DNA from 3 places in the Aeromonas allosaccharophila genome. Region 2 is predicted to be linked to each of the others. Evidence: riboswitches for the same ligand, from Rfam matches in the RefSeq annotation. Region 2 holds a riboswitch; each other region holds the start of a gene.
The links. A riboswitch is a leader RNA that binds a small molecule or an ion and turns the genes downstream of it on or off. The one in region 2 is predicted to bind cyclic di-GMP.
Positions count from the first base shown of each region.

Region 1: it holds a riboswitch for cyclic di-GMP, as region 2 does, so the genes downstream of both, gbpA (N-acetylglucosamine-binding protein GbpA) here and I6G90_RS20810 (glycosyl hydrolase family 18 protein) in region 2, are expected to answer to the same signal.
Region 3: it holds a riboswitch for cyclic di-GMP, as region 2 does, so the genes downstream of both, I6G90_RS21430 (immunoglobulin-like domain-containing protein) here and I6G90_RS20810 (glycosyl hydrolase family 18 protein) in region 2, are expected to answer to the same signal.

Region 1 covers NZ_CP065745.1:4,008,164-4,017,834, reverse strand. Annotated here, with positions in the region: gene pgaA (poly-beta-1,6 N-acetyl-D-glucosamine export porin PgaA) at 1-2,112, opposite strand, end outside; gene I6G90_RS18435 (M3 family metallopeptidase) at 2,685-4,529, opposite strand; gene I6G90_RS18430 (methyl-accepting chemotaxis protein) at 4,801-6,483, shown strand; cyclic di-GMP riboswitch class I at 6,749-6,834, shown strand; gene gbpA (N-acetylglucosamine-binding protein GbpA) at 6,900-8,321, shown strand; gene I6G90_RS18420 (transporter substrate-binding domain-containing protein) at 8,472-9,308, opposite strand; gene I6G90_RS18415 (amino acid ABC transporter ATP-binding protein) at 9,305-9,671, opposite strand, start outside.
Region 2 covers NZ_CP065745.1:4,521,560-4,531,230, reverse strand. Annotated here, with positions in the region: gene I6G90_RS20815 (glycoside hydrolase family 19 protein) at 1-929, opposite strand, end outside; gene I6G90_RS20810 (glycosyl hydrolase family 18 protein) at 1,011-3,623, opposite strand; cyclic di-GMP riboswitch class I at 3,722-3,809, opposite strand; gene I6G90_RS20805 (GGDEF domain-containing protein) at 4,124-5,359, shown strand; gene I6G90_RS20800 (hybrid sensor histidine kinase/response regulator) at 5,484-8,939, opposite strand; gene I6G90_RS20795 (DUF2975 domain-containing protein) at 9,164-9,671, shown strand, end outside.
Region 3 covers NZ_CP065745.1:3,529,128-3,538,798, forward strand. Annotated here, with positions in the region: gene hemB (porphobilinogen synthase) at 1-407, shown strand, start outside; gene I6G90_RS21430 (immunoglobulin-like domain-containing protein) at 568-2,763, opposite strand; cyclic di-GMP riboswitch class I at 2,811-2,895, opposite strand; gene prlC (oligopeptidase A) at 3,346-5,388, shown strand; gene I6G90_RS16145 (putative bifunctional diguanylate cyclase/phosphodiesterase) at 5,594-8,143, shown strand; gene I6G90_RS16150 (class I SAM-dependent methyltransferase) at 8,198-8,956, shown strand; gene I6G90_RS16155 (Rho-binding antiterminator) at 9,027-9,296, opposite strand; gene gppA (guanosine-5'-triphosphate,3'-diphosphate diphosphatase) at 9,327-9,671, opposite strand, start outside.

The sequences.
Region 1 (9,671 bases), 510 kb from region 2:
CTGCAGGGGATTGAAGTAGTCGACCTCCACCGCCTCGTTGCGGGAGGTGGCGCCGCGCAAGGTGGTATCGAACCACCAGCGATCACGACGCCAGAGATCCTGACGCAGCCAGCCGGAGGCGGTCAGCCGCCGGTTACCATCGCTGATATCCATCCGCTCCAGCCGCAGCGCCCCCTCGCGGGTCTCATCCTGACGCCAGCCCAGATCGAGTTGGTATTGATCGGCGTAGTTGCCGCGCGCCAGTGCCCGCAACGGAGTGTCGGCACTGTTGAGGTTGATGGCAGTGCCCAGCGTCCAGCGATCGTCCAGCCGCCAGTCGAGGCGACTCCACAGATAGCCTTTGTGGTTGAGCTCGCTACCCGTGCCACCCTCCAGCGTCAGCTGCAGCGGGTAGAAAAAGATCTCGGCCCCCAGCCCGGTATAGGCGGCGCGCTCGGGCTGTTGATCGAACTCACCAAAGCTGCCCTGACGGCGGACAAACAGCCGATCGCCACCATCAGTGCGAGCGCTGTAGAGGCGGCTGTCGTAGCTCCAGTCACGGCTGGCCTGCACCGAGCCCCCTTCGTTGCGGCCGTGGGTAACCTCGGTGACCAATTGCGGGGCCTGCTCCAGAGTCAGCCGCTGCTGCAGCTCCTGACGATCCCGGGTCAGGTTACCCAGGGTGCGCACGGCCTGCGGCGTGCCCTGCCAGTCGCCCTTGTCGAGCCGGGCATTGAGGCGACCGGGCTCGGCCAGCACGGTGCGGCCGGCTGGTAGCCAGCGCACCGCCTGCTGATAAGCCTGCTCGGCTTCATCGGGATGACCCCGCCAGCGGCGGATATCCCCAAGTTGCAGCCAGAGCCAGGGGTTGGCTGGCGCGGTTTTCAGCCACCCTTCCAACTGTTTTTCTGCGGTGCCCGCCTCACCACGCCAAGCCTGCAGCAGGGTTTTCAGCTGCAACACCTTCTCGTAGTCATCGTTGGCCATTCGCATGTTGCCGGTGAAATCCCAGCGCGTCGGCGGCTCCTGCCAACCAGCCAGCAGCCCCTGCGCCGCGCCATAGCGTTCGCCATCGCTATAGGCGTAGAAGCGCTTCTCCAGCAGCAGCTTGTCTTTGGCGCGCGCCGGCGTCGCCAGTTGCTGGTAAATCACGGAGGCCTCATCCACCCGTCCCAGTCCGGCCAGCGCATCGGCGCGCGCCTCCAGCACATAGTCGGGTAGCGGCCCCTCGGCCTGCAGCGCGGCGGACTCCTGCTCGGCCCGGACAAAATCACCGAGGGCCACCAGCGTCACCACCACATCGCGGCGGGCACTGATGTAGAGCACATGATCGCGTGGTGCGCGGGCCAGGATCCTGTCTTGCAACGCCAGCGTGCGAGTCAGGGAGCGACGGGCCAGCGCCGGATCCTCGGTCTGGGCCGAGATCCGCAGCAGGTTGACCGCCTGGTAGTAGTCGAGCCAGAGCCGGTCGACCGGTTTGAACAGCTTGGGGTAACGGCCCATCAGCTCCGCTGCCGCAGGGCCCGCCCCCAGGCTCACCGCCACCCGATAGAGCGCCAGCACCTGCTCGGGGTTGTCCGGCTCCAGCTCCAGCCACTGCTGGCGGGCCAGCAGCTCACCCATAGGATCTTCACCCTGACGGGCAGCATAGATGCGGGCATCGAGGATCGCCTGATCGCGGCCGAAACGGGCTTCATAATCAGCCGCTGCGCTGCGGGCCAGCTCGCGGTCGCCCTGGTCACTGGCGGTGAGAAACAGCCCGAGCCAGCCATTGCGGTTGGCAGGATCGCGCCCCTGCAGGATGCGGTAATAGCTGATTGCCTCGGAGTAGCGCTTCTCGTCGCGGGCGGCACGCGCCACCCCTTCCAGCGTACTGTTGCTGATGGGGCTGAACTCGCACGGCTCACAGGCAACCAGCGCGCCCTTGCGATCCCCCCGCCACAACTGCACAGCGATCAGGTCATCGAGCACCTTGCCATCCGCACTCTGGCGATAGAGGGCGCTCAGCCCGTGCGCCGCCGCATCCAGCTCCCCCGCCCGGGCCTTGATCACCCAGGCTTCGCGCGCCCTGTCCACCTCACTGGCACACACCAGCAGGGGCAACAGCGCCAACATCAAAAAGATGCGATTCATTCGCAACATACCACCCATAACAAACGCTGGTCGTATCGTCCCTGCACGGCCATACGGATATACACACCCGTCCGCTCCTGCCTGATGAGCAAGAGGGCTTCCTGACTTGTGTGCTGATTTCGAGGGTGAAAGGCGGGCAGTGGGCCAGCACCTTTCCTATGTGCGGCCCAGCCATCTCCGAGCGGAGATCTGAGGCTTTCCGAACCCGATTCACATCGGGAGTGGCAAGACGGGCGATTCTGCCGTTGTGGACAATTTAGTCAATCCGGAAAAATGGGAATGGTTATCAAATGGATTGGTCTGCTTGATATTTATGCACAAAGATAGCGACAAAAAACACTATTGATAAATTAGGCAAAACCGTGTGGATTGCGGGCTCCATGACAGTGCCACCCACTATTCGTATTCATGTTCATACGAATACATATCTGATGAAAAGATTGCAGTCCCAATCTACAAAGCGACAGGGCACGTCGCAACCTACCCGCAAAATGGCAACACCAGACGCTGTTGCGACAACAAATAGCCACGAAAAGCGATGCTCCCGACCAGATCGCCGGGAGCACCGTGAATTACGCAGCTGACGCTCGTCGGTAATGGTTAACGATCCACGCTTCGAAATCGGCCAGCATGCGGGTTTCCGACTCGCGGTTGTCGGCGATAAGCTCTGCGCCGTGCACCACCCGGATATGGGCGTCGAGCGGGGAACCCTCACCGGCGGCGGGGCGTTGCAGGGCAGCGGCCATGCAGGCTTGAGCCTGTTGCCACGCCTCGGCGGCGCTCAGGTTGCACGCATCCGCCAGCGGCACCGCGCTGAATCCCTCGCCGGTCAGGCTGCGCAGGGTCGCATCGTGGCTCATGCCGTTGCCAGGCCCCCAGTAATGAGTGGCCAGATCCGGTCCGATGCGCGGGTTGTCGGTGAGGTAGCCATCACGCTTGAGGAAGTAAGCGCGGGTCTGCTCCACCGCCATCAGCGCCAGCAAGTAACCGTGATAGGCACAGGCCGACTCCTGATTCAGGAGGTGCGGGATGGCCAGCAGCGGGCGCGGGCTCTCTACCCCGACGATCTGGCGCTCCCACTGGCGGGCCAGTGCCAGCACTGCCGCGGGGGTGCGCTCGGCCTCATCCATGGCGTAGAGATCCCGCTCGAAGTAGGCCACCAGCGCTATCTGGCGCTCGTTAAAGGCCCGAAATGGCTGGCGCGCGGCGAGCACCTCCTTGATGAGGGCATCGGGAACTGCCTCTCCCGCCGCATTTCTGGCGTAGCGTTTGAGCCAGTCGGCATCGTCCAGCAGGCTGTCGCAGAACATCGACTGGGTCTCGGCATAGGCCATGGAGGTGGGTGGAAACTCCTGTGAGAAGCAGGGGGCGTTGCCGGTGACATTGGCAAAATGCGCGGCATGCCCACCCTCGTGGAACAGGGTGTTGAGGCCGTTCCAGCCGCTGCCCACCTGCGCCGGGTCGGCCAGGCTGGTGAAATTGACCACAGCCGGCACCCACTCCCCCTGCTGGAAGAAGCTCGGCACCGGGCCGTGGCAGAAGCCGTTCTCGTATTTCCCCTCCCGGGTCAGCAGGTCCAGCGTCAGGGTCGCCCCGCGATACTGGATGCCGAGACGGCGGAAGCTCTCGACCCAATCCTTCAGCGCCCGCGAGAAGGGCACATAAGGATCGAGCTGGCGAGTCACGTCGCCGCTCACGCTGTAACGCAGGTTGTGGGGCAGCAGCGCCGCCTCCCCCTTGGTGGCCTTCAGCTCGGCCAGACTCTGCTGCAGCCGGGCGTCGGTGCGGGCAATGAAGTCGTCGAGGATGGCGAACAGCTGCTCCGGGCTCATCTGCTCGTTCTTGCGCACCTTGTAGTCGAAGTAGTCGCGATAGCCCATGGCGCGGGCAAAGCGATTGCGGATCGCCACCACCTCGAGAAAACCGTTGCCGACCACCCACTGCTCCAGGGTGTGGAACATGGCGAGCGCGCTCTGGCGCACCGCCTCGTTCGGGCTGGCGGCAAGGGAGGTGCTGGCGGCGGGCAGGCTACCGGCCACCTGCTGGCCCTGCTCATCCAACAGGGTCAGTTTCAGCCCCTTGCGGCGGGCGAACAGCTCCGCCTCGGCGGCCACCAGCTCGTCCATCAGGGCGGCGGCGGCCGGATCCTCGATGACATTGCATTCGAAGAAGGCGATCCAGCCTTGCAGGCCGCGCTTGAGATCATCCTGTTCGGCCTGGGCCAGCATATCCCGCAATGCGGGCAGGCGGGCCGGATTGGCACAGAACGCCTTGTAGGTCTGCTCGGCCGCAGTGAAACCAACCTGATCGTCGCTGGTGCCCATATAGGTGGACCAGAACAGATCCTCCTTGCGCCTGTGTACCTGCAGGTAGTCGGCGTTGAGCTGGTTGAAGTAATTCCTGGCAATGGAACTCATAAATTCCCTCTTGTGACGGGATCACCCAGAGCGGGGCCCACTCCTTTTTTGATGAAATGCCAAATCATTCACACTCTTCGGCAAAAATTGCGCAGGGATGCGCCTGAACACGCTACCAAAAAGTGGGGCGCGCTGTCTGCTGGCTATACTGTTGTTCAAACACTCATTAGAAAAGGTCGGCAAACGGCTGAAAGTAAATGAGTTGTTAACTTTGACAAACTGGCTGCAGCGGTACAGAGCCACCATAAAACGGGATAACGAGGGTTTAATCATGTTCAAGCTCGGTGATATCACCGTGAGCCGCAAATTGATCTTGCTGCTCACGTTGGCGTTTGTCGGTTTTGTCTCGCTGCTGTTCATCTCGGCCAACGCGCTCAAACTCAATCTGATGAGCGAGCGAGAGGCGCGGCTCAATGCGGTGCTGGGCCAGGCCATGAGCCAGATCCAGTTTCTGGCCAGCACCCTGCCAGCGGAGCAGGCCCAGCAGGAGGCGCGCAAGCTGCTGACCCACATGCGCTTTGATGGCAACAACTACCTGTTTGTCATCGACGAGAGCCGCAAGATGCTGGTGCATCCTATCCGCCCGGAACTGGTCGGCCAGAAAATGGGAGAAGGTGGCGCGGCCACCGCTGGGCAGTTCTGGTTCCAGATGGTGGATATCGCCAAGGGGGGCAAACAGGGCACCCTGCAATATGTCTGGACCGGCCCGTCGGGCGAAACCGCTGACAAGCTCTCCATGGTCTCCGGTTATCAGCCCTGGGGCTGGATCCTCGGCTCCGGCATGTTGCTGCAAGATATTCAGCAGACCATCTGGGCTCAATACATGAAGATGGGCACCGCCACCGCCATCGCCATCCTGCTGATGGGGCTGCTGGGCTGGCGCATCACCCACTCTATCGTCGCCCCTCTCGGCCAGATCAACGACGCCATGCAGCGGGTCGCCAAAGGCGACCTGATGGTGAGCATTCCGGTACAGGGCAAGGATGAGCTGGGGGTGGTCGCCCGCTGCACCAACCAGAGTCTCGATGCCATCCGTCATGCCCTGCTGGAGGCCAGTCTGGGGGCTCGCAACGTGGCCGATGCTGCCCTGCGCATCGCCGCCTCTGCCGAGCAGACCAATCAGGCGGTGACCAGCCAGCGGGATCAGCTGGCCCAGCTCGCCACCGCCATGAACGAGATGAGCGCTACCATCTCCGATGTGGCCGGTCACGCCGAAAATACCGCGCGGGATACTCAAGAGGCCACCGGTGAAGCCGGACTCGGTAACCGTGACGTGCACGCCAGCGTGCACGGCATCAAGGCGCTGGCCACCGAGGTGGAACAGGCCACCGTGCAGGTCAATCAGCTCAAGGAGGGGGTGATGCAGATCAGCGAGGTCACCGCCGTCATCAGCGCCATCTCCGAGCAGACCAACCTGCTGGCCCTCAACGCCGCCATCGAGGCAGCCCGGGCCGGTGAGCAGGGCCGCGGTTTTGCCGTGGTGGCCGACGAGGTGCGCCAGCTGGCCAGCCGCACTCGCCAGTCTACCGAAGAGATCCAGAGCACCATCGCCCAACTGCAGCAACGGGCCGTCACCGCTGCCAACGCCATGGATACCAGCCGCAAACTGGCGGAGAGCAGCGTCAACCAGTCGCAGCAGGCGGGGCAGGATCTCACCCTGATCGTCAACCGCATCCAGCATGTGAGCGACATGGCGACCCAGATTGCCACCGCCGCCGAACAGCAGAGCATGGTCGCCGAGGATATGAACCGCAACGTCAGCGGCATCAATGACTCGGCGCTGGAGATGTCACAATCCGCCTCGCAACTGGCGCAGGAGAGCGAGCTGCTGGCCGGTCTCTCCCGCAGCCTGGATGAGCGGCTTGCGGTATTCAAACTGGGCAAGGCGTCAACCGCAGCCCCGATGATGGCGCCCGTACCTCACGCCTCAGGCGAGCAGCGCGCCCGTCACTGACGGCGTCAACCCGTGTCGCCTTGTCACCCGACCTGCCAGCCCGACTGGCAGGTTTTTTTTGCGCCAGCAACACGCAATCAGCATGCATCTTATCGGCATATTCAACGGGGATCGGCACAGTTCACCCACAAGAGAACGATTTAAAAACAACTGGTTAGGATTGGCAGCACTCAGTTTGACGGCGTATTTAAACATTTAACTTCAAATAATTAATCAATGAGGTGCACAATGCTGATGGCCGAACATTTGGCCCATCAATACCCATCCAGTCATTTGGCAAACCGACCGAAAGGTCGGGACGCAAAGCCTCCGGTCTACAGACGTGTTGTCCAGGATAGCGGGGTTGCCACACGCCAGTGTGCATCGGGGAACTCCCCGGCCAACTGACTGCCCACATCTGTCGAACAGAGGAATGTATGGCAGCAAAAATCCAACTCAATCACATCGCCGCGGTGCTGGCCCTGCTGGCCAGCGGCAGCGCCCTGGCGCATGGCTACATCAAGCAGCCCGAGAGCCGCAACTACCTGTGCAACACCGGCGGCAACAGCCAGTGTGGCGGCGTGCAGTGGGAACCGCAAAGCGTGGAAGGTCCCTCCGGCTTCCCGCAGAGCGGCCCGCAAGATGGTCAAATCGCCTCGGCGGGCAGCCCGCGCTGGAGCGAGCTGAACATCCAGACCAGCGATCGCTGGACCAAGCGCGAAGTACAGCCCGGCCCCTTCGCCATCAGCTGGACCTTCACCGCCAACCACGTCACCCGCAACTGGCGCTACTACCTCACCAAGCAGGATTGGAACCCCAACCAGCCGCTCACCCGCGCCTCGTTCGATCTGACCCCCTTCTGCGTCATCGACGGCAACATGGTGCAACCGCCCAAGCAGGTGACCCACAACTGTACCCTGCCGGAGCGCAGCGGTTATCAACTGATCCTCGGCGTGTGGGAAGTGGGCGACACCAGCAACAGCTTCTACAACATCATCGATGCCAAGTTCAAAGATGGCAGCCAGCCGCCGCTGGAGTGGAACCAGGCAGGCACTATCTACCCCTCCATCGACCTCGCGGTGGGTGACAAGGCGATGACCCGGGTATTCGATGCCAACGGCGAGCGCCCCGAGTTGCAAACCGTGTTGACCATCGCCACTGCCGAGCAGGGCCAGAAGAACAGCTGGGCCCACGCCCTCGCCAGCAAGATCAACGCCGAGCAGAGCCAGATCCGCGCCGGTCAGCAAGGGGCCGATGGCCAGTTCAATCCTGTCTACGGCATGAACCCCGTCTATCTGAAGCATGACAGCAAACTGGAGCGGGTCGAGATTGACCTGCAACAGCTGCAACCGCCTGTAGTGGACAGCATCAGCGTCAGCGGTCTGGCCAGCGACTATGTGCTGGATAACGGCAAGGCAACCCTCGACTTTGCCGTCACCGCACAGGGCGATCTGGCCGTTTCCAACACCCTCTATGATCACGGCGGCGTCGCCAAGGGTGAAAGCCGTGCAGATATCAAAGACAGCAGCCACACCTTTACCATGGCGCTGGAAGGGCTCACGGCAGGTCACCACCAGCTGGTGATCAAAGCCACCCCGAAAGCGGGCGGCGAGACCCTCCAGCAGACCCTGGATCTGATGTTCAAGGAGCGGAGCGGCGGCGAATACGACTTTGTCTTCCCGAACTCGCTCAAATCCTATGCCGCCGGCACCAAGGTGCAGCAGCCGAAAAATGGCAAGATCTATCAGTGCAAGCCCTTCCCCTACAGCGGCTACTGCCAGCAGTGGACCACCACCGCGACCCAGTACGAGCCGGGCATCGGCTCCCACTGGCAGATGGCGTGGGATGAAGTGCACTAATCCACGCTTGGGCACATAAAAAAGGGCGTCCTCTCTAGCAGGGGACGCCCGGAAAAATCAAACCTTGCGGTTTGCATACCAACGGAACCAAGACCTCACTCTTCACTTACTTCACACACTCAACACACTCTTCGAAACAGGGTTTGTCCATTAACCCTGCCATTTTCCTCCTTCGACTATCACATCATTCGGATCGGTATCAGGGCTGAGCTTGTCACGCACATACTGGTCATAGAGTTTCAGCAGGTACTTCTCTTCCCCCAGCTTGGCGAGACGGTCGTTGACCCAGTCACGCAGCTCGATATTGCCCTTCTTCACCGCCGGGGCGATGGGATCTTCCGAGCCCAGTTTTTCGGGCAGCACCCGGTAGCCCGGATTCTCCTTGGCCCAGCTGAACAGTACCAGGTTGTCCTGGGCATAGGCATCGCCACGACCCTGGGCCAGCGCCTGCAAGGATTCGGTATTCTTCTCGAACTTGAGCACCTTCCACTCCGGGTGGTTGCGGGTCAGCCAGATGTCGGCCGTGGTGCCGGTGGTCACGATCAGGGTCTTGCTGGCCAGATCGTCGAGCTTCTTGGCCGGACTCCCTTCCGGCACCAGCACCTGTACCGCCACTCGCAGGTTCGGGTTGGTGAAATCCACCACCTCGCGCCGCTCCGGGGTCACCGTCATATTGGCGAGGATCAGATCCACCTTGTCGCTCTGCAGGAAGGGGATGCGACTAGCGGGCTCCACCGCCACGAACTCGATCTTGTTCTCGTCCCCCAGCAGGTCCTTGGCGAAGCGGCGACCCAGATCCGTGTCAAAACCGACATAGTTCCCCTTCTCGTCCACATAGCCAAACGGTGGTTTGTCGGTGAAGACGCCGACGATGAGCTTGTCCCGCGCCTTGATCTTGTCGAGGGAACCGTCCGCCGCATGGGCAGCGCCGCTGGCGAGACCCAGCCCCAACAAGGCACTAAACAGAACCGAGGTTATTTTTTTCATGCTGACTCCTTTCGTTTGATGACATTTGTATAAGAAAACTTGGCGAGGAACTGGCGCGCACGCAGGCTCCCGGGATTGTCGAAAAATTGGTGGGGTGCGGCCTGCTCCAGAATGTGGCCGCCATCCATGAAGACGATGCGATCCGCCACCGCCCGGGCGAAGGCCAGCTCGTGGGTGACGATGAGCAGGGTCATGCCGCTGCCGGCGAGATCGCGGATCACCTCCAGCACCTCCTGCACCATCTCGGGGTCGAGGGCGGCGGTCACCTCGTCAAACAGCATCACCTGCGGGTTCATGCACAGCGCCCGCACGATGGCGATGCGCTGCTGCTGGCCGCCGGAGAGCTGGCGCGGATAGTCATGG
Region 2 (9,671 bases):
GGCTGGTCGAGCAGGGTGCGTACCGTGCCGAACATCGCCTCGGAGAAGGGGCCATAGTTGTAGTTGTAAGAGAGCTGCTTGGCACCGCGACCGAAATAGCTCTTGAACTCGCCATTGTCGAAGGTGCCGCATGGCCACTGCTGACCCTGCCATACGCTGGGACTGCACTCGGCGTTGTAACCACCGCGCATCGCTTCGGTCCACCCCATTTCACGGACATAGACCAGCGCCTGACGCCACTCGGCCTCCGGACGCCAGCTCTCGTGGCCGCCGGTCTCCTGGGCGAAGTGGGCGAACATGGTCGCCAGAGTCTTGCGACAGATGGCCTCGGCATCGCGACCATCGCTGTAGTTGCTGCACAGGGCCGGGAACTTGGCGGCCGCCTGCAACAGGCCGCGATAGGTATACTCCGGAGCGCGCAGCGGGAACAGGTAGTTGAACTGGCTTTCGCTCAGCAGGCTCTCTACCAGCTTGACGTTGTCCGGGTTGTCGACACGACCCGGTTGCACCGCTTCCACCACCAGATTGTCACGGGTAGCAATGGAGGCCTTGACCGCTTCCATCGCCGGGAAATCGGTCAGCGCCTGCTCTTTGGCATCCAGCTCGGCCTGGCTCATGTAGACAGGGGTGGTGCTGCCATCCGGCGGGGTGGGAGTCGGCGGCGTGGGCTTGTCATCACCATCGCCATTATCCGGCGGGGTCACTTCCCCTTCGCCGATCAGTTTCCACGGGGTATCCCACTCGTTGGCCACCGCCATGCCGGGAGTCTGACCCGGATTGACCCACCACTTGGCCTCGAACACCTGACCGTTGTAGTTGACCTGGCTACCGCCCGGATAGGATTTGTTGATGTCATATGCCTCGGCCGCCCACAGGTGGCCGCTCAGCATCAAGCTGGCAAGCAGAAGGGTGATGCGATTTTTTTTCATTATTGTTGCTCTCTGACTAAGGTTTTCAGCAGGAAAAGACGGGGTCTCATCAGACCCCGCCACTATCATAATGATTTCAACTTAACGGCAGCTTGCCGCCCCGACATCCAGCCAGACATCGTGTTTGCCCGGCTCGTTACCCTGGGTCCACCATTTGGCCTTCCACTGACGGCCGTTGTGGTTGGTCAGATCACCGCCGTTGTAGGCAACGGCCGCGTTCCAGCCCAGATCAACCTGACTCAACAGCGCCCACTGATCGGCGGAACGGCTCGGCTCATTGCCCTGAGTCCAGTACTTGGCACGCCATACCAGCTGGTTATGGCTCACCTTGTCACCGCCGTTATAGACCTTGCTGGCCTGCCATGCAGGGACGTTGGCCGCTTCCGGGTCGGTGGTGTTGCAGGAGCCACCCTCGCCGCCTTCGTTGATCGGGGTAACGGTGAGGCGGGTTGCCGCGTTGGCGTCGAGCGCACCGTCAGAGACTGTCACGGAGAGGTCATAACCGGTTTCGACATCGACCGCCGGGCCGGTGACCACCAGGGTGGCGCTGTTCTGGCCGGTCGCCGTGATACCGGCAGGCACTTGCCATTGATAGATCAGCTCGTCGCCATTGGGGTCGGATGCCTTGGCAGTGATGCTCACCTGTTTGCCCGCTTCCACCTTGACGCTGGCGGGCAGGGTGACCACTGGTGGGAGGTTGGGTTGCGGCGCCTTGTTGGTCACCACCACCTGATCCTTGGCGGTCAGTTGATGGTCATCGGTCACGGTCAGCTCGAACACCAGCGCGGTATCGGCGCTCACGGCATTCACATCGACCCGCACCTTGGCCTGAGTGGCATCACTCAGCACGGCTGGTGGGCCGGAGAGCTGCTTCCAGCTGTACGTCAGGGTGCCTTTTTCCGGATCGTGAGAAGCGGAGCCATCCAGCGTCAGGGAGGCCGGACCGGTCACGGTCACATCGCTACCCGCGTTGGCAACCGGCGGCTTGTTGACTGGCGGGGTGATCCCCTCGCCATGGCCGAGCCCTTCGTGCATGGCGTTGAGGATGTCGCCGTTGTCGGCATCGATCTCCCAGGAGAAGAGACCACCCAGCTTGTGAGTCAGCACATACTGGCCTTTCGCCTTGACCGAGCGTTCATCGTCATAGGTGATCAGCTCACCGGTGGAGGGCTTGAACAGGGTGGCCGCTTCGGCGGTCTCGTCGTAGTTGTACTCCCAACCCGCGCCCATGTGGCCGTTGACGATGTGGCGATAGTCCAGCACACCATCTTCCCAGGTACCCTTGATCTTGCCGGTGGCGGTACCGGTGAAGGGATCGTTGCCCTGATAGCCGCTCACCCCTTTCCAGCCACGGCCATACATGGCGGCACCAATAACCAGCTTCTCGGAATCAACACCTTGAGCCAGCAGCAGATTAACCGCTTCATTGGTGTTGTAGCGCTTGTTGGCCGAGCCGTTGGTGGCCTGATAGAGGTTGGCCTGATGGCCCAGAGAGGTGTTGCTCCAGCCACCGTTGTAGTCGTAACTCATCACGAAGAGATGATCCATGTACTGCTGGGCAGCCTTGTAGTCCACATCCTCAATCTTGTCGTAACCGGCACCGATGGCAGAGGTGAGCTGATAGGTGCGACCGGTCTCTGCTTCCAGCTCGTCGAGCATGGCGCGCAGATCCTTCATGATCAGCACATAGGTTTCACCATCCTTGCTCTTGTCACCCAGATTGGGGTTGGCACCGTCGCCACCCGGATACTCGAAATCGATGTCTACACCGTCGAAGAACTTCCAGGTCTGCAGGAACTCTTTGACCGAGGCGACGAACACGTCGCGCTTGGCCTTGTCATGCATAAAGAAGAAGGGATCGGAGAGGGTCCAGCCACCAACGGAGGGGAGGATCTTCAGGTCAGGATAGGCCTGTTTGAGGGCCATCAGGTTGCCGAAGTTGCCCTTGTAAGGCTCATCCCAGGCGACCAGCGAACCCTGCCCTTTTTGCAGTGCCGCCCAGGGGTCGTGAATGGCGACCTGGAAATCCTTGCGACCGGCACAGGAGCGCTGCAGCGCCTGGAAGCTGCCGGAGATCTCCTTGAGGCTGTCGTTGAGGCCATCACCACCACAGATCGGAGTGAAGCCATAGAGGATATGGGTCAGGTTCTGGGCGGGCAGCTTGTCCACGCTGAAGTTGCGATCGTAGACGCCCCACTCCACATAGTAGGTACCGACCACCTTGCCGGACTTGTTGACATAGGGTTTGTTATTCTCCTGCAGGGCAGGCTTGAGCGGTGCGAGGTGGCTGCCATCGGTATCGGCGACCACGATCTCCTTGGCATCGGACAGGGTGCAGCCATCGCCGTTGCACAGCGCGACCTGCATCTGATAGCGGCCCCCCTTGTGCACCTTGAAGGTGGCGGTGCCCGCCGCCGACGAGGGACCGGACCAGACTTCCTTGCCATCCAGCAGCACCTTGGCACTCTGACCGATATCGCCGCTCCAGATGTTCCAGGTGACGGTCACATCGGCGCCATCCTTGACCTTGACCAGCTCGTTATAAGCGGTCGCAGACTGATTGACTTCGACGATGGCAAACTTGGTGGGGCCCCAACCGATGGCGGGTTTGCCCGGTGCGGCAGCATGAGCGGCAGATGAAGCGAGCAGAGTACCGACCATCATGGCCAGCAATGCGGGTTTTGGACTTAGCATATTGCTTTCCTTTACGTTATGGAAAAACGAAAGGGCAACGCAACACGACAGGTAACACAAAAATGGCCACCCCTTGGCAAAGGCAGCCTGCATAACTCTGTGGTGGCCCCGCTATCCTAGGTCGATATGTCCCTTAGACCGGAAGCTTTGCGTCCCGACTTTTCAATCGGTTTGCCCTTGTCACAACTTTATTCTTGGCGATAAATAATCGCGGATTAACTTTAGGGTAATTCGGATAGCTAAGCAAATCCGACCATTGCCAGCCAAGCTGTTGCCAAGCTCACATTTCACTCACTCTTTTAGAATTAACGCTTAATAAACAGACTCATGCATGAAAGGAATGTCATCATCCCCAACCGAAGGCGGCGCGCCATTTATTGATCCAAATCACATCAATACGATAAAAATCAATCAGTAAGCGTATTTCACATCAAAAGACCCATCTGCATCGCAATGTATGAATATATAATCGCCGTTTTGCATGACCATCAGGTGCCTTCATGCCCAGCGATCTCCCCTCACGCACCCGGCTATCCAGATACGACAAATTTGTTCGCCTGACGGTCTACACACTGCCACTGGCGGGGATAATCCTGCTGCTCGACAGCCTCAACGGCTGGCAAAAGGCACCGCTTGCCTGCACCTTGCTGCTCCAGAGCTACCTTATCTGCACCATCTGGCTCTATCGCCACTACCGCTACCATCTGCAGCGCCAGTGGCAGCATCTCAGTGAGGCGCTCCGGATCAACGAAATCACCGCCGAGCTGGCCCGCAACTCGGCGCAATACCAGACCGAAGAGGCCTTTCTGGAGGATCTGCTCAGACGGGCCGTGATGTTGATCCCGGGGGCCGAGATGGGCTGCCTGATCAAGCTGCTGCCGGGTACAGGGATGTTGAGATATGAAGCGGCCATCGGCATGGATCTGGTGAAGCTGCGGCGGATCAATCTGCCGCTCGAGCACACTTTTCAGTACAAGCTGACTCAGGGGCGCTGCAACAAAACGCTGCTGATCAACGACCTGTCGAAGATCAATGCCACCATGCCCCTGTCTGAACAGGACAAGGAGCTGCTGGTCAACTGCAGCGACCTGCCCATCCGGGCCACGCTGGCGACCCCGATCCATATCGATGGTCAGCTTTACGGCATGATCAATATGGACAGCAGCAAACGCCATGCCTTTACCCGCTACGACAGCCACCTGATGGCAATTCTGGCGCGGGATATTCGCCACGCCATCACCATCTATCAGCAGTCCCGCTGCATCTATCAGCTGGCCAATACCGACCAGCTGACCGGCCTCGCCAATCGCCAGCAATTCGAACTCGCTCTGCAGGCACAGCCGGAAGGCACCCTGCTGCTGATCGACATGGACAACCTCAAGCAACTCAATGACAGCTGCGGCCATCTGGCGGGTGATCAGGCCCTGCGCCTGATCGCGGACGGCATACGCCAGCACTTCGGTCAGGGAGTGATTGCCGCCCGTTTTGGCGGGGATGAATTTGTGCTGCTCACCACTCTGGCTCCGACCGAGCTGCAACAAGCGATGACTATGCTGGCGACCATGCTGGCCAGCGCCTCACCCACTATCTCGTGCAGCATGGGGATGGCCCCCTATCGCGGCGACTTTGCAGCCGCGTTTGCCAGGGCCGATGCAGCCATGTATCAACACAAGCGGCGCCGCAAGGAGCAGCAGGCGGCACAGATGCCAGCTATCGGGGAGAGCATCAATCACTAGCCCGCAAGGGCCAGCCTCCATCCGGTTGTTGCCGATGTCGCGCTAATCCATTAGCCCATCTTCCCAGGCCCCCTTCACCTTGCCAGTCGCCTTGCCAGTGAAGGAGTTGTTGCCGTCGCAGCCACTACCGCAGCAGCAGACTGTTCATCAGGGCCCGCAGTTTGAGCGGTTTGACCGGCTTGCTGATGTAGCCATACCCGCCTTCGCGGATCTGCGCCTGCAACTCGCTCTTGCGATCGGCGCTGATGATGATGCCTCCCAGCTCATCACCACACACCCGTTGCAGGGCAGCCAGCGCCGCCAGACCGGTCTTGCCATCGTCGAGGTGATAGTCAGAGAGCACCAGCCTTGGCACAAACCCCTCTGCCACCAGCGTCTCGGCTTCGGCCAGATCAACGGCGCAGCGCACCTCGCAGCCCCAACGGCCGAGCAGGGTGCTCATGGCGGTCAAAATGTCCCGCTCGTTATCGATGCAGAGCACGGTCACCCCCTCCAGCTGGCTGTCGCGCACTACCGGCGCCGCCAGCTGATGGGCCGTGACCGGCCGGGTCGCCAGATTGAGGGTCACCGCAAAGACCGACTCCTTGCCCGGCCAGCTCTGCAGGGTGAGCTGATGACCGAGCACCTGCGAGATGCCGCGGGCGATGGCGAGCCCCAGACCAAGCCCCTGCTCCTTGGCGGTGCGGGAGTGATCGAGACGGGAGAACTCGTCGAAGATCGCCTCCTGCTTGTCCTGCGGGATGCCGGGGCCGTTATCCCACACCTCGATACGGATCTTCTCCCCCATCCGGCGACAACCGAGAAGCACCCGGCCGCCCGGGTTGTAGCGAAACGCATTGGTGAGGAAGTTCTGCAGCACCCGGCGCAGCAACCGCACATCGCTGTGCACCGCATGCTTGCTCTCCACCACCGAGAAGTGGATCCCCCCCGCCTGCGCCAGCACGCCAAACTCCGCCTTGAGGTTGTCGAACAAATCGCGCAGGGCAAAATCGAGCTTCTTGGCCTTGAACTTGCCCGCTTCGAGTCGCGAGATATCGAGCAGATCGGTGATGAGATCCTCGGTCGCCCCCAACGCATCGTCGATATGGCGGGCGATACGAGCCTGCTCGCCAGCCGCGGGCAGCATCTCCAGCAAGGAGGAGGTAAACAGCTTGGCGGCATTGAGCGGCTGGGTCAGATCGTGGCTGACCGCCGCCAGAAAACGGCTCTTGGAGTGGTTGGCCCGCTCCACCTGCTGGTTCACCAGCAGCAGCTGGCGGTTAAGTTCGGAGAGCTCGTGGGTGCGCTCGGCCACTCGCGCCTCCAGATGTTCGTTCGCTTCGCGCAGCACCCGCTCGGCATCGCGAAACGGCGTAATGTCGGTAAAGGTCATGACGAAGCCGCCAGCGGGCATGGGGTTGCCCTGCATCTCGATCACCCGCCCGTCGGGGCGCTCCCGCGCGGAGATATGGGCGCTGCCGCGCTTCATAAAGGCGACCCTCCGCGCTACATGGTCCTCGATATCACCGGGGCCACAGAGCCCTTGCTGGGCGTTGTAGCGGATGATCTCCTCGATGGAACGCCCAGCCTGAATAAGCCCCGGCGGATAGTGGAACAACTCGATGTAACGGCGGTTCCAGGCCACCAGCCGAAGCTCCCTGTCCACCACCGAGATCCCCTGCCCGATATGCTCGATCGCTCCCTGCAGCAGGCCGCGGTTGAAGCGAAACACGTCGGAGGCCTCATCGACAATGGTGGCGATCTCCTCGAGCTGCATGTTGCGCCCCTGCAGGGCAGAGGCGAGCACCAACCGCGCCGACGAGGTGCCAAATACCCCTGCCAGCAGCCGCTCGGTGTGGGCGATCAATTCGGCCGAGGCCTGCATTTGCGGAGCAAGCGTGCCACCCCGCTCACCGGCGAAGCGGCCAAAGGCGCGCTTGACCCGGCTTGAGCCGACAAAGCGGGCCGCCAGCATCTCCAGCTCCTTGACCGAAACCCGCGCCTGATAAAGGGCGGCGGTATCGCGGCTCGGCTTGCCGACAAAGTTGGCCGCCTGCAGCCGCTCGCTCACTGCAGGGCGAGACAACAAGGAACCGGCCACATAGCCGAGCAGGTTGAAGAGCAGGCTCAGGAAGATGCACCAGGCCCCGAGACTCAGCTCGCGAAATGCGGGCCAGTCCGGTGGCGCCAGCAGCTCGGCCAGCGGTGAACCGGCCAGCAAGCCACTCTCCACCAGCAGGGTCACGAACCAGAGGCTCACCCCGAGACTCAACCCAAGATAGACCCCCTTGCGATTGCCGTGGCGCCAGTAGAGGCCGAGCAGCAGGGCCGGCGCAAACTGCGCCACCGCGCCAAAGGAGAGATAGCCGATACGGGAGAGGCTGGTGAGATCGCCGAGCCACAGGTAGAGCCCCCAGGCCGCCAGCAAGATCAGCAGGATGGCGCCACGGCGCACCTGCAACAGCAGCCGCACCAGCCGCTCGTCGCGCCCCTGCCGCCAGAAGCGGCGCAGCAGCACCGGCAGCACCAGATCGTTGCTCACCATGATCGCCAACGCGATGGTGCAGACGATCACCATGCCGGTGGCCGCCGAGGTGCCGCCGAGAAACGCCAGCATCGCCATGCCATCAAACCCGAGGGCCATCGGCAGACTGATCACATAGGTGTCGGAGGCCATGTCGGCCCCCACCCACTGCTTGCCCGCCAGCGCCAACGGCCAGATAAAGAGCCCCATCACGAACAGGTAGAGCGGGAAGATCCAGCGCGCCCAGTGCAGATCCTGCCCCTGATTGTTCTCCACCACAGTCACATGAAACTGGCGCGGCAGGCAGATGACGGCGCACATCGCCAGCACCGTATAGATGGCAAGCTCCAGCAGATTGCCGGGGCTCACCGCCATCACCTGTGCAAAGAAGTCGCGGGTCACCTGCTCGTGGGCAACGCCGGGTTTGCTCAAGATCAGCCAGAGGGCGAAGCCCCCCACCGCGATAAAGGCCAGCAATTTGACCACCGACTCGAAGGCGATGGCCACCACCATCCCCCTGTGGTGCTCGGTGGCATCGAGATGGCGAGTACCGAACAGGATACTGAACAGCGCCAGCAGCAGAGTGACCCCAAGCGCCAGCTCGCTGGTGTTGCTGGTCGGGCTGATGCCGCCGCTGTTGACCATCAGCAGATCCAGCCCGGTGACGATGGCTTTGAGCTGCAACACCAGATAGGGGAGGATCCCCATGATGGCGATAAGAGAGATCACCATGGCGAGCCGCTGGGATTTGCCGTAACGGGCGGCGATAAAGTCGGCAATGGAGGTGATGTGCTCGCGCTTGGCTACCAGAATAAGGCGGGCCAGCAGCCGCCAGCCAAACAGGAAGACCAGCATGGGGCCAAGGTAGATGGGTACCGGCGACCAGGGGGATTCACTCGCCTGCCCGACTGTGCCGAAGAAGGTCCAGGAGGTGCAGTAGACCGCCAGCGACAGACTGTAGAGCAGCGGTTGCCCCTTGAGACGGTGCCGTTTGTGCTTGTCTGCCACGAAGGCGATCAGAAACAGCAGCCCCAGATAGGTGAGCGACAATCCGATCAGCAGCCATCCCTGGTGCATCGATAACTCCTTGTCCATGTTGAGTTTTTGTATACAACCTCGCCAGTCTAGAGAGGCGGCAGCCAAAAGTCATCCCCTGCGGACAGATTGAAATTATCGTTTTTCAATAAGTTTTGCCTTGACTGAATATCGTAAAACGATAAACATTCGCCCATCTGCATATTGATAAACAATAAACTTCAAGCCATTTCGCCAGCGGGATGGCACCCACCATGAGGTTCATGATGAGAACGACCAAACTCGAACGCCTGAGCGTTCTGATCGAGTGGCTGCTACTGTTTGCCCTGCTCGCCACCCCCACCATTACCCTGATGGAGACCTGGTCCCACCTGTTTGGCGGCAATGACCTGCTGCAAGAGGAGCTCAACCAGATCATCCACAGCAGCGGCTCGCACATTCTCAACGGCGTACCGCTGGCCCATAGTGAAACACCGTCCCTCGACCGCTTGCCAGAGCCCCCGCTTACCATGGCCGATTATCCGCTGCGCACCGCCAACCGGCTGCTCGGCACCCTGGTGCAGTTGCTGCCGGATCTGGTCTTCATGCTGATGCTATGGCAACTGCGCCAGCTGTTTCGCGGCTACCGCCACGGCCTGCTGTTCACCTTCGAGCAGATCCGCCGCTACCGGCAGATCGGAGTGCTGCTCTGCGTCTCCTTCCTGGTCGAGCTGATCCAGACCCCCTTACTGGATACCGTCCTCACCATGAGCGGCCCCGAAATACATGGTTCCG
Region 3 (9,671 bases), 990 kb from region 2:
AGTACGCCTCCTGCTACTACGGCCCGTTCCGCGATGCGGTCGGCTCTGCCGGCAACCTCGGCAAGAGCAACAAGGCCACCTATCAGATGGATCCGGCCAACAGCAACGAAGCCCTGCACGAAGTGGCGCTGGATATTCAGGAAGGGGCCGACAGCGTGATGGTCAAGCCAGGCATGCCCTATCTGGACGTGATCCGTCAGGTGAAGGATCAGTTCGGTGTGCCGACCTTTGCCTATCAGGTGAGTGGCGAGTACGCCATGCACATGGCGGCGATCCAGAACGGCTGGCTGAAAGAGAAGGAGTGCATCATGGAGTCCCTGCTCTGCTTCAAGCGGGCCGGGGCCGATGGCATCCTCACCTACTTCGCCAAGCGCGTGGCGCAGTGGCTGAAAGAAGATGCCCGTTAAGCGGATGTGTCCGAGCGTGTAACGGATAGAAAAGAGGGGAGCCGATGGCTCCCCTCTTTCGTTATGAATGTAGCCCGGACATAACTCCGAGCTGTGCCAATCGCGGTTGATGCGAGTGGCTGAGGGAGCCAACGGCCCCCTCTTGCTTATGACCTGCTGATTACAGCTTGGTCCAGGCATCGCTCCAGGCAGAGCCGGTACCCGGTGCATAGTGGCTGGTAGAACCACCACACCAGCCGCTGTAGGGCCAGGGTTTGCACTCGAAGTTGCCACCGGCGTTGCTGACTCGATCACCCGCTTGGTAGGTGGTATTGGGGGCGTAGGCCGGGTAGTCGCCATCATTGCCGCCGTTGCCGCTCTCTTCGGCCAGGGTGACCGGGAAGCGCTGTACCACCGGCTTCTGGCCGTCAGCCAGACCGGTGATCACCACGTCGTAGCTGCCATCGGTGACGTTGTTGCCCTGCAGTACCAAGGTGCTGGTGCCGTTCACCTTGCTGCTGGTGGTGCCGTGGCTGCGGCCGTTCTGCTCCAGGGTTGCGGTGATCTGTACCGGGTTGGCGGTGGTCACGTTGAAACGGATGCTGACCTGACCGTTGACGATGGTGTAGTCGGAGCCCATGGCGCTGACGGTGAAGTCGCTGCTGTTGATCACCGGCGGCTTGTTGCCACCATCGCAATCGCTGTCGCCCTGAACTTTCCAGACGCCCCAGTCACCGGTGGTTCCCGGCTCTTCATTCTGGGTCCACCAGCCTGCCAGCCAGTTCTTGCCGTTGTGGCTGACGATGTCGCCGCCCACGTAGACCTTCTTGGCATCCCAGCTGTTTTCACAGATGGCGCCCTGCTCCTTGACGGTCACGTTGCGCTGCTGGGTCACCAGCTGACCTGCGCTGTCGCTCACCTGATAGGTGAGGGTGTAGCGGCCAACCTTGTTGCTGTCGACGCTGCCGCTGACCTTGATCTGGGCGGTCAGATCGCCATCTTCTTCGTCATGGGCGCTGACGCCGGTCATCGGATCGAAAGCGGTGCCCAGCTCCAGCGTGGTATCGGTGACGCCGCTGAATACCGGCTTCATGCTGTAGACCTCGACGCTGCGCACCTGTTCGGTGACGTTGTTGTCGCGATCGCTCACCTTGTAGGTGAGGGGGTAGAGACCGATGCGCTGGCTGTCTACCGAGCCTTCCACCTGGATCTGGCCAGTCAGGTCGCCATCTTCTTTGTCGTTGGCGGTGACACCGGCCATCGGATCAAAGGCGGTGCCCTGCTTGATGCGGGTATCGCTCACGCCACTGAACACCGGCTTACCGTTGTCGATCGGCGGGGTGATTTCCTGATCGTGAATGAAGGGGCCGTAGCTCTTGATGAAGGATTCGTTGTAGGACTGACCGGCGGCATTGCGGCCCATGTCCCAGTTGATGGACCAGGTCATCACGCCGCGCAGGGGCTGACCCTGATTCTTCAACTTGTTGAAGGCATCGAACAGATCCTGCGGATTCTTGACGTAACCGGTGGCAGCGGCATCGATGTTGGTCGGGATGCCGAACACCAGCTTGTCATGGGGGATCTTGTAGTAGCCGCGGGTGCCGTTGATCAGCGAGTCGGCGATGTAGTAGATGAACTCTTCTTTCAGGGCATCGTTGTTCTGGGCAATCCAGCCGATACCGTCGATCCAGATGCCATCGCCACCCTGGTTGTAGAACTGCGGGTTGATCCAGTCGTAGTAGCCTTCCAGCGCCCGCAGATAGGGGGTGTAGAGGCCGTTGGCGGTCAGGTAGGGGAACTCCGGCGCCATGGTGATGAGGAAGTTTTTCCCTTGGGCGCGGTAGTGATCCTTGACCAGACGCAGGGCGGCCGGGATCACGGTCTGGTTGTTGGCGGCGGTGACGGCAGCCTGCTCCAGATCGATATCCAGACCATCGAAGCCATAGGTCTCCACCAGACGGATGATCTCGTCGGCGAAGGCCTGCTCCTGACCGGTACGCAGTTCGATGTGCGCATCGGCACCACCCAGCGCCAGCAGCACGGCACGGCCCTGGCGGTTCAGCTCGGCGATTTGCTCGATGAACTGGCTTTCGCTCATGCCGGTGGCGGTATCCAGCTTGAAGGTCGGGATCGGATTGCTGCCATAGACCTTCATGAAGGAGACATCGACCACGTTGTATTGCGGGTTGACCTGATCGAGTTTGACGCAGGGGGCGGTGCCGCCCTGATAACCGGCGCCGCCGCACCAGTTGTGCCAGTAGCCGACCACTACGCCGGATTGCGGGTTGACCATGCTCTGGCCAGCGGTTGCTGCGTGCAGCATGGGGCTGGTGGCGCCGATCAGGCAGCCCAGCAGGGAGAGTTTGAACTTGTTCATCATTGCTCCGTACATTGCAAAAGGAGGCCCATCAGGGGATGGGCTTCGGGGGCAGCTCCGCTGTCATAGGAAAATCCCTTAGACCGGTGGCTTTGCGTGGTGGTCTTTCGAACCACCTTGCCTTTTTCACCCGACCTCTGTCTGGTACAGAGAATCAAGCAGCCCCCAAATTAGCCGCATATGGTAGGAGGGGGAAGATAAATTAATCAATGTGCTCTTCTGTATGTCACATTTTGGAAAAATTTAATAATTCAATGTGTTCCATACGATGTTTGCTTAAATAACGCGATGCGCGACAAGGGGCCAACGCTGATGGCCACAGGCTTGGTGAGGACTTTGGCCATCACAATCGGCGCGAGCGAACTCCTGATTTGTCGCGCGGGAAATATGGGTCACAGGCCCGGCGGCTTGTGTCATGAGTTGACGCGCAGGGGGCAGGCGGAGCGCCGGTTGTGAGACGAATGGCAAAAAGGGGGCGGGAGTGTGATTCCAGCTTGATTATTGCATGGGTTGCCCACATGTTAGAAAGCCATACAGAGCTGCTAAAGCGGTCTGTTCAAGACCAAACAAGAGGTAACCGGGATGAATAACCCTTTGCTGACAATGGATTCGCTGCCCCCTTTCAGCCAGATCAAGCCGGAGCAGGTACAGCCTGCCGTGATTCAGGCGATTGCTGATTGCAAGCAGAAGATCAGCGATGTGCTGGCCCAGCGTGAACCCCATACCTGGGATAGCCTGATTGCCCCGCTGGAAGAGGTAAATGACCGTCTGTCACGGATCTGGTCACCGGTCAGCCACCTCAACTCCGTACTCAACAGCGAAGCACTGCGCGAGGCCCATGACGCCTGCCTGCCGCTGCTCTCCGAATTCCAGACCTATGTCGGTCAGCATGAAGGGCTCTATCAGGCCTATCTGGCCCTCTCCCAGAGCGATGATTTCCCGCTGCTGAGCGGCGCCCAGCGCAAGGAGATCCAGAATACCCTGCGTGACTTCCGCCTCTCCGGTATCGGTCTGCCTGCCGAGGCGCAGCAGCGTTACGGCGAAATTCAGGCCCGCCTCTCCGAGCTGGCCTCCCGCTTCAGCAACAACGTGCTAGATGCAACCCAGGGCTGGCACAAGCTGGTGGCCGATGAAGCCGAACTGGCCGGTCTGCCCGACAGCGTGCGTGCCGCTGCTCGTCAGATGGCCGAGCTCAAGGGCAAAGAGGGGTGGCTGTTCACTCTGGATATTCCCTCTTACCTGCCGGTGATGATGTACTCGGACAACCGCGAGCTGCGTGCCGAGATGTATGAGGCCTTCACCACCCGCGCCTCCGATCAGGGCCCCAATGCGGGCAAGTGGGACAACTCCGCCATCATGAGCGAGCTGCTCACCCTGCGCCGCGAACTGGCCCAGCTGCTGGGCTTTGCCAACTATGCCGAGCTCTCCCTGGCCACCAAGATGGCGGACAAGACCGAACAGGTGGTGAGCTTCCTCACCGATCTGGCGGCCAAATCCCTGCCGCAAGGCAAAGCCGAGCTGGAGGAGATCCGCGCCTTCGCCGCCGAGCAGCACGGCCAGAGCGAGCTGGCCGCCTGGGATCTCGCCTACTACGCCGAGAAGCTCAAGCAGCACAAGTTCTCCATCTCCGACGAGCAGCTGCGCCCCTATTTCCCCGCCAGCAAGGTGGTGAAGGGGTTGTTCGAGGTGGTGAAGCGGGTGTTTGGCATGAAGGTGCGCGAGCGCCTCGGCATCGACACCTGGCACCCTGACGTGCGCTTCTACGACATCTTCGATGCCGATGACGAGCTGCGCGGCAGCTTCTACCTCGACCTCTACGCCCGCGAGCACAAGCAGGGCGGTGCCTGGATGGATGTCTGCCTGGGTCGTCGCTATCGTCAGGATGGCTCGCTGCAAAAGCCGGTGGCCTACCTGACCTGCAACTTCAACGGCCCGGTGGATGGCAAGCCTGCACTGTTCACCCACAACGAAGTGGTCACCCTGTTCCACGAGTTCGGCCACGGCATTCACCACATGCTGACCCGCATCGACGTGGCCGGTGTCGCCGGTATCAACGGCGTGGCCTGGGATGCGGTGGAGCTGCCGAGCCAGTTCCTCGAGAACTGGTGCTGGGAGTCCGAGGCGCTGGCCTTTATCTCCGGTCATTACGAGACCGGTGAGCCGTTGCCTGCCGATCTGCTGGAGAAGATGCTGACGGCTCGCAACTTCCAGGCGGCGATGCAGATGCTGCGTCAGCTGGAGTTCGCCCTGTTCGACTTCCGTCTCCATCAGGAGTTTGACCCGGCCAATCCGGCACAGCTTCCGGCGCTGCTGGATGAGGTGCGCAGTCAGGTAGCCGTGATGACGCCACCGGCGTTCAACCGCTTCCAGCACAGCTTCTCCCACATCTTCGCGGGCGGTTATGCGGCGGGCTACTACAGCTACAAGTGGGCCGAGGTGCTCTCTGCCGATGCCTTCTCCCGCTTCGAGGAGGAGGGGATCTTCAACCCGGCGACCGGCCAATCTTTCCTGAAGAATATTCTGGAGAAGGGGGGCTCGAAGGAGCCGATGGAGCTGTTCCGTGCTTTCCGTGGTCGCGAGCCCAAGGTGGATGCCCTGCTCAGACACAGCGGGATTGCCGCCTGAGGCTGAGGGCCCCGGACCGCACTGAGCTTCAAGTAGATACTTTTTTGCGGCATAGTGGGATCAAACCGTGATTTTTACGACAAAAAGGGACCTTTTGATCCCTTTTTTCAAGGCTTTTTAATATCTTGCTGATTGCATATTTGCACTGCCCACGGCTCTTCAGTAGAGTCGTGTTCTAACCTTCAAGGAGAGAAAGCCACTTGCCATGAGGCGAGCACTCGATTCCGTCTATCAAATCATCTCCAGTCTGGCTCATTCGAGCGGCCAGGGATATTTCGATACTTTTGTGAGTGAAATCGCCGCTGCTGTGATGGCTGATGTCGTCCTGATCGCCAGCAGGGAATCAAATGCTTCCTATCTGACGGTGCAGGCTGCCTACCCCTCCTCCCTTGACCCCGATACCCTGACGCTGCCCCTGACTGACACCCCTGATGCCATTACCTGGCAGGAGGGAGAGGCCTGGTTCAGCGATCGTCTGTTGCAGCTGTTCCCCGCGATGCCGCTCGCCGAGGCGTGGCAAGCCCAGGCCTACGCCGGGATTGCCCTCAAGGATGCGGATGGCGAGACCATCGGCGTATGCTGCCTGCTCTATCACCAGCCGCAGGCCAATATGGGCAAGGTGATGGGGCTGCTCAGGTTGCTGGGGCCGCTGGCCGGGCGCGAACTGGCGCTGATGTTGCAGCGACAATTGCCACAACCTGTGCCCGATGCTCCCCAGGTGCTGCAGAGCATGCTGTTTCAGGCGCCGGTGGGGATCGGCAAACTCGATCTCTCCGGCCGGATTCTCTGGGCCAATCCGGCCATCGAAAAGATGCTGGGTTATTCCCTCGACGAGCTGCTGTATCGCTCCATCTCCGACATCAATCACCCCGAAGATTGGCAGCGCAGTCTCGAATGTTACGAGCAGATCCACCGTGGCGAGCGCAGCAGCTTCACTCAGGAGAAGCGCTACTTCTGCAAGGGGGGCGAGATCTTGTGGGGGCGGGTAACCGTCACTCTGATCCGCGACGAGCAGCAGCAGCCGGACTACCTGATGGTGCTGCTGGAGAATATCGATCCTCTCAAGCGCCATGCGGAGCAGCTCAAGCTCTCCCACCGGGTCTATGACAACCTCTCCGAGGCCATTCTGGTGTGCGATGCCGACAGCCGCATCGTCTCGGTCAACCCGGCCTTCGAGCAGATCACCGGCTACAGCGGTGACGAGGCGCGGGGCCAGCGGCCCAGCATGCTCAAGTCCGGGCTGCACGATCAGACCTTCTATGCCGACATGTACCATGCGCTGGAGCGGGTGGGGGTATGGCGTGGCGAGGTGTGGAACAAGCGCAAGAACGGCAAGCTCTATCCCCAGCAGCTGATGATCAGCACCCTGCGCGAAGCCGGCAAAATTCAGCAATATATCGCCATTTTCAGCGATCTTTCCCAGACCAAGCAGGCCGAGCAGAAGATCGCGACCCAGGCCAACTATGACAACCTCACCAGCCTGCCGAACCGCTGGCTGTTTGGCCGCTGCCTCACCCGCTTCTGCGAGCGGGGCGAGCGCTTTGCACTGATGGTGCTCGATCTCAACAACTTCAAGGCGGTCAACAACAGCATGGATCACCATGCTGGCGATGCCCTGCTGCGAGAGGTGTCGGATCGGCTGGTGAGCCGGGTACGCACCGAAGATCTGGTGGCCCGCATCGGCGGCGACGAATTTGCCTTTCTGGTGCCCGGCATCGTCACCCGCCGTCAGGCCGAGGTGTTTGCCAAGCAGGTGATCGGCAGCTTCGCCCGCCCGTTTATGCTGGCGAATCAGCATCTCTACGTCACGGCCACCGTTGGCATGACCCTCTGTCCGATCGATGGCAGCGAGAGCGACGAGCTGCTGCGCAATGCCGAGCAGGCGCTGTTTGCGGCAAAGCGGCAGGGGCGCTTGATAGGCTCTTACTGTTCCTCCATGCGGGAAGAGGTGCGCCAGCGCCACCAGATGCAGCAGGATTTGGCCGAAGCGATCAAGCTGGAGCAGCTGACCATGGCCTACCAGCCGATCTGGGACAACCGCAGCGGACGGGTCGCCAAGCTGGAGGCGCTGGTGCGCTGGTATCACCCCCAATGGGGACAGGTCTCCCCTGCCGAATTCATTCCGCTGGCGGAAGAGGCTGGCCTGATTCAGGGGCTGGGGGCGCTGGTATTGTGGCAGTCGTGCCGGGATCTGGCACGCTTGCAGCAGTCCGGCTTCCCGGATCTGCAGATGTCGATCAATCGCTCCACCATGGAGTTCCAGACCATCGACCCCGAGGCGAGCGAGTGGCTCAAGGTGATCCAGCACTTCGGGCTCGATCCTGCCGACATCGTCATCGAAATCACCGAGTCTCTGCTGATGGAGAGCAGCGATCAGCACAGGGTGCGGATTGATGCCCTGCGCGAGGCGGGCTGCAAGCTGGCCATCGATGATTTCGGTACCGGCTACTCGGCCCTCAACTATCTGCGCACCTTCCCGGTGGATCTGGTCAAGATCGACCGATCTTTCGTGCGCCATATCCCCTTCAACGAGCAGGATCGGCTGCTGCTCGACGGCATCATCAACATAGTGCACAACCTCGGCATGCAGGTGGTGATTGAAGGGGTGGAGACCCGCGAGCAGCTCAACTTCCTCTGCCAGAAGGGGTGTGCCTTCACCCAGGGTTATCTGCTCAGCCGCCCGCTGGCCTATGACGACCTCACCGATTACCTCGCCCTCAACCGCCAGGGGATGAACCTCACTGTCGTGAGCTGATCCACCGCTTCTGTTATCATGGCCGCTTCTGTACGTGCCATGAGTTTGCCCCCTATGCCCCATATTCAGGTTTTCAGTGAAGTCCCCGCCCGTGATGGCGAGCTCGATGCCCTGCGTTTACGCCTTGCCGACGTGGAGTTTCCGGCTCCGTTTGCGCTGGTACTGACTGAAGAGAGGCTGGAACTGCGCAAGCTGGATGAACCCAAGCTGGGTGCCGTTTATGTGGACTTCGTGGAAGGGGCAGTGGCCCATCGCCGCAAGTTTGGCGGCGGCCGCGGCCAGTCCATCGCCAAGGCGGTGGGGCTCAAGGCCGGTGCCACTCCGACCGTGGTGGATGCCACTGCCGGGCTGGGGCGCGATGCCTTTGTGCTAGCCTCCCTCGGTTGCAAGGTGACCTTGATCGAGCGCAGCCCTGTGGTGGCCGCCCTGTTGCAGGACGGGTTGACGCGGGCGGCGCAAGATCCCGAGATTGGCCCCTGGGTCAGCGAGCGGATGCAGCTGTTGCAGGGCCCGGCGGTGGACAATTTGCTGGCGTTGCCGGAGCGGCCCGAGGTGATCTACCTCGACCCCATGTTCCCGCACAAGCAGAAGTCGGCGCTGGTGAAAAAAGAGATGCGGGTGTTCCAGTCGCTGGTGGGGCCGGATCTCGATGCCGATGCTTTGCTGCCAGCTGCGCTCCAGATGGCAGAGAAGCGGGTGGTGGTGAAGCGGCCGGACTACGCCGGCTGGCTCAACGAGCAGAAGCCGAGCATGGCTATCGAGACCAAGAGCAACCGCTTCGATGTCTACGTGATGGCGGCGCTGGCGGGGTAAGTTGCGCCCGGCATATCTTCCGAGCGACAAAAGAAGAGGGCCAACCTGCTCAGGTTGGCCCTCTTGCTATTTATTGGTTGTCAGACTGGGCTGGTGGCGCGAAGCGGATCAGCTTCTCTTCCCCTTGCCAGTTCAGGCGCAGGGTCGCCAACTCCGCCAGACTGAGCCGCTCGCCACTGTGCAGCAGCAGATACTCGATCCCCTCGCTGGCTTCGATGGTGCGGATCTTGTCATCCCACTGGTTACCCTCGCGACTGGTGAGGATCACCGGCAGTTGCCAGCTGGCGGCAATTTCGAGCCAGTCGTAGAGATCGCAGCTGATGGGTTGATAATCCGGCATGATCGGCTCCAAAACAGCCAGGTTGCTGAGTCAGGCTTCCTGTACGCGGGTCGGCCAGCCCATCTTCTGCTGGCGTTCCACTTCAAAGCGCAGCTCGCTGGCGCGCAGGTAGTGTTCATCCATCCAGCCCTTGGGCAGGGTCAGGGTCAGTGACTCCTCTTCTGCCTGCAGGGTGAAGCTGGGCACTGTGCCCTGGGTGCGGCGCATGCAGAGGATCAGCGCGATGCGCAGGATACGGGCCAGCCTGATCGCCTGACGAGCGGTGACGGCACCCTGTTTCTCCAGCGGTTCCAGCTTGAATTCGTCCCGCTGGTTGAACAGCAGGGCCGACAACAGCTTCTTTTGCGCAGGGGTAAAGCCCGGCATGTCGATATT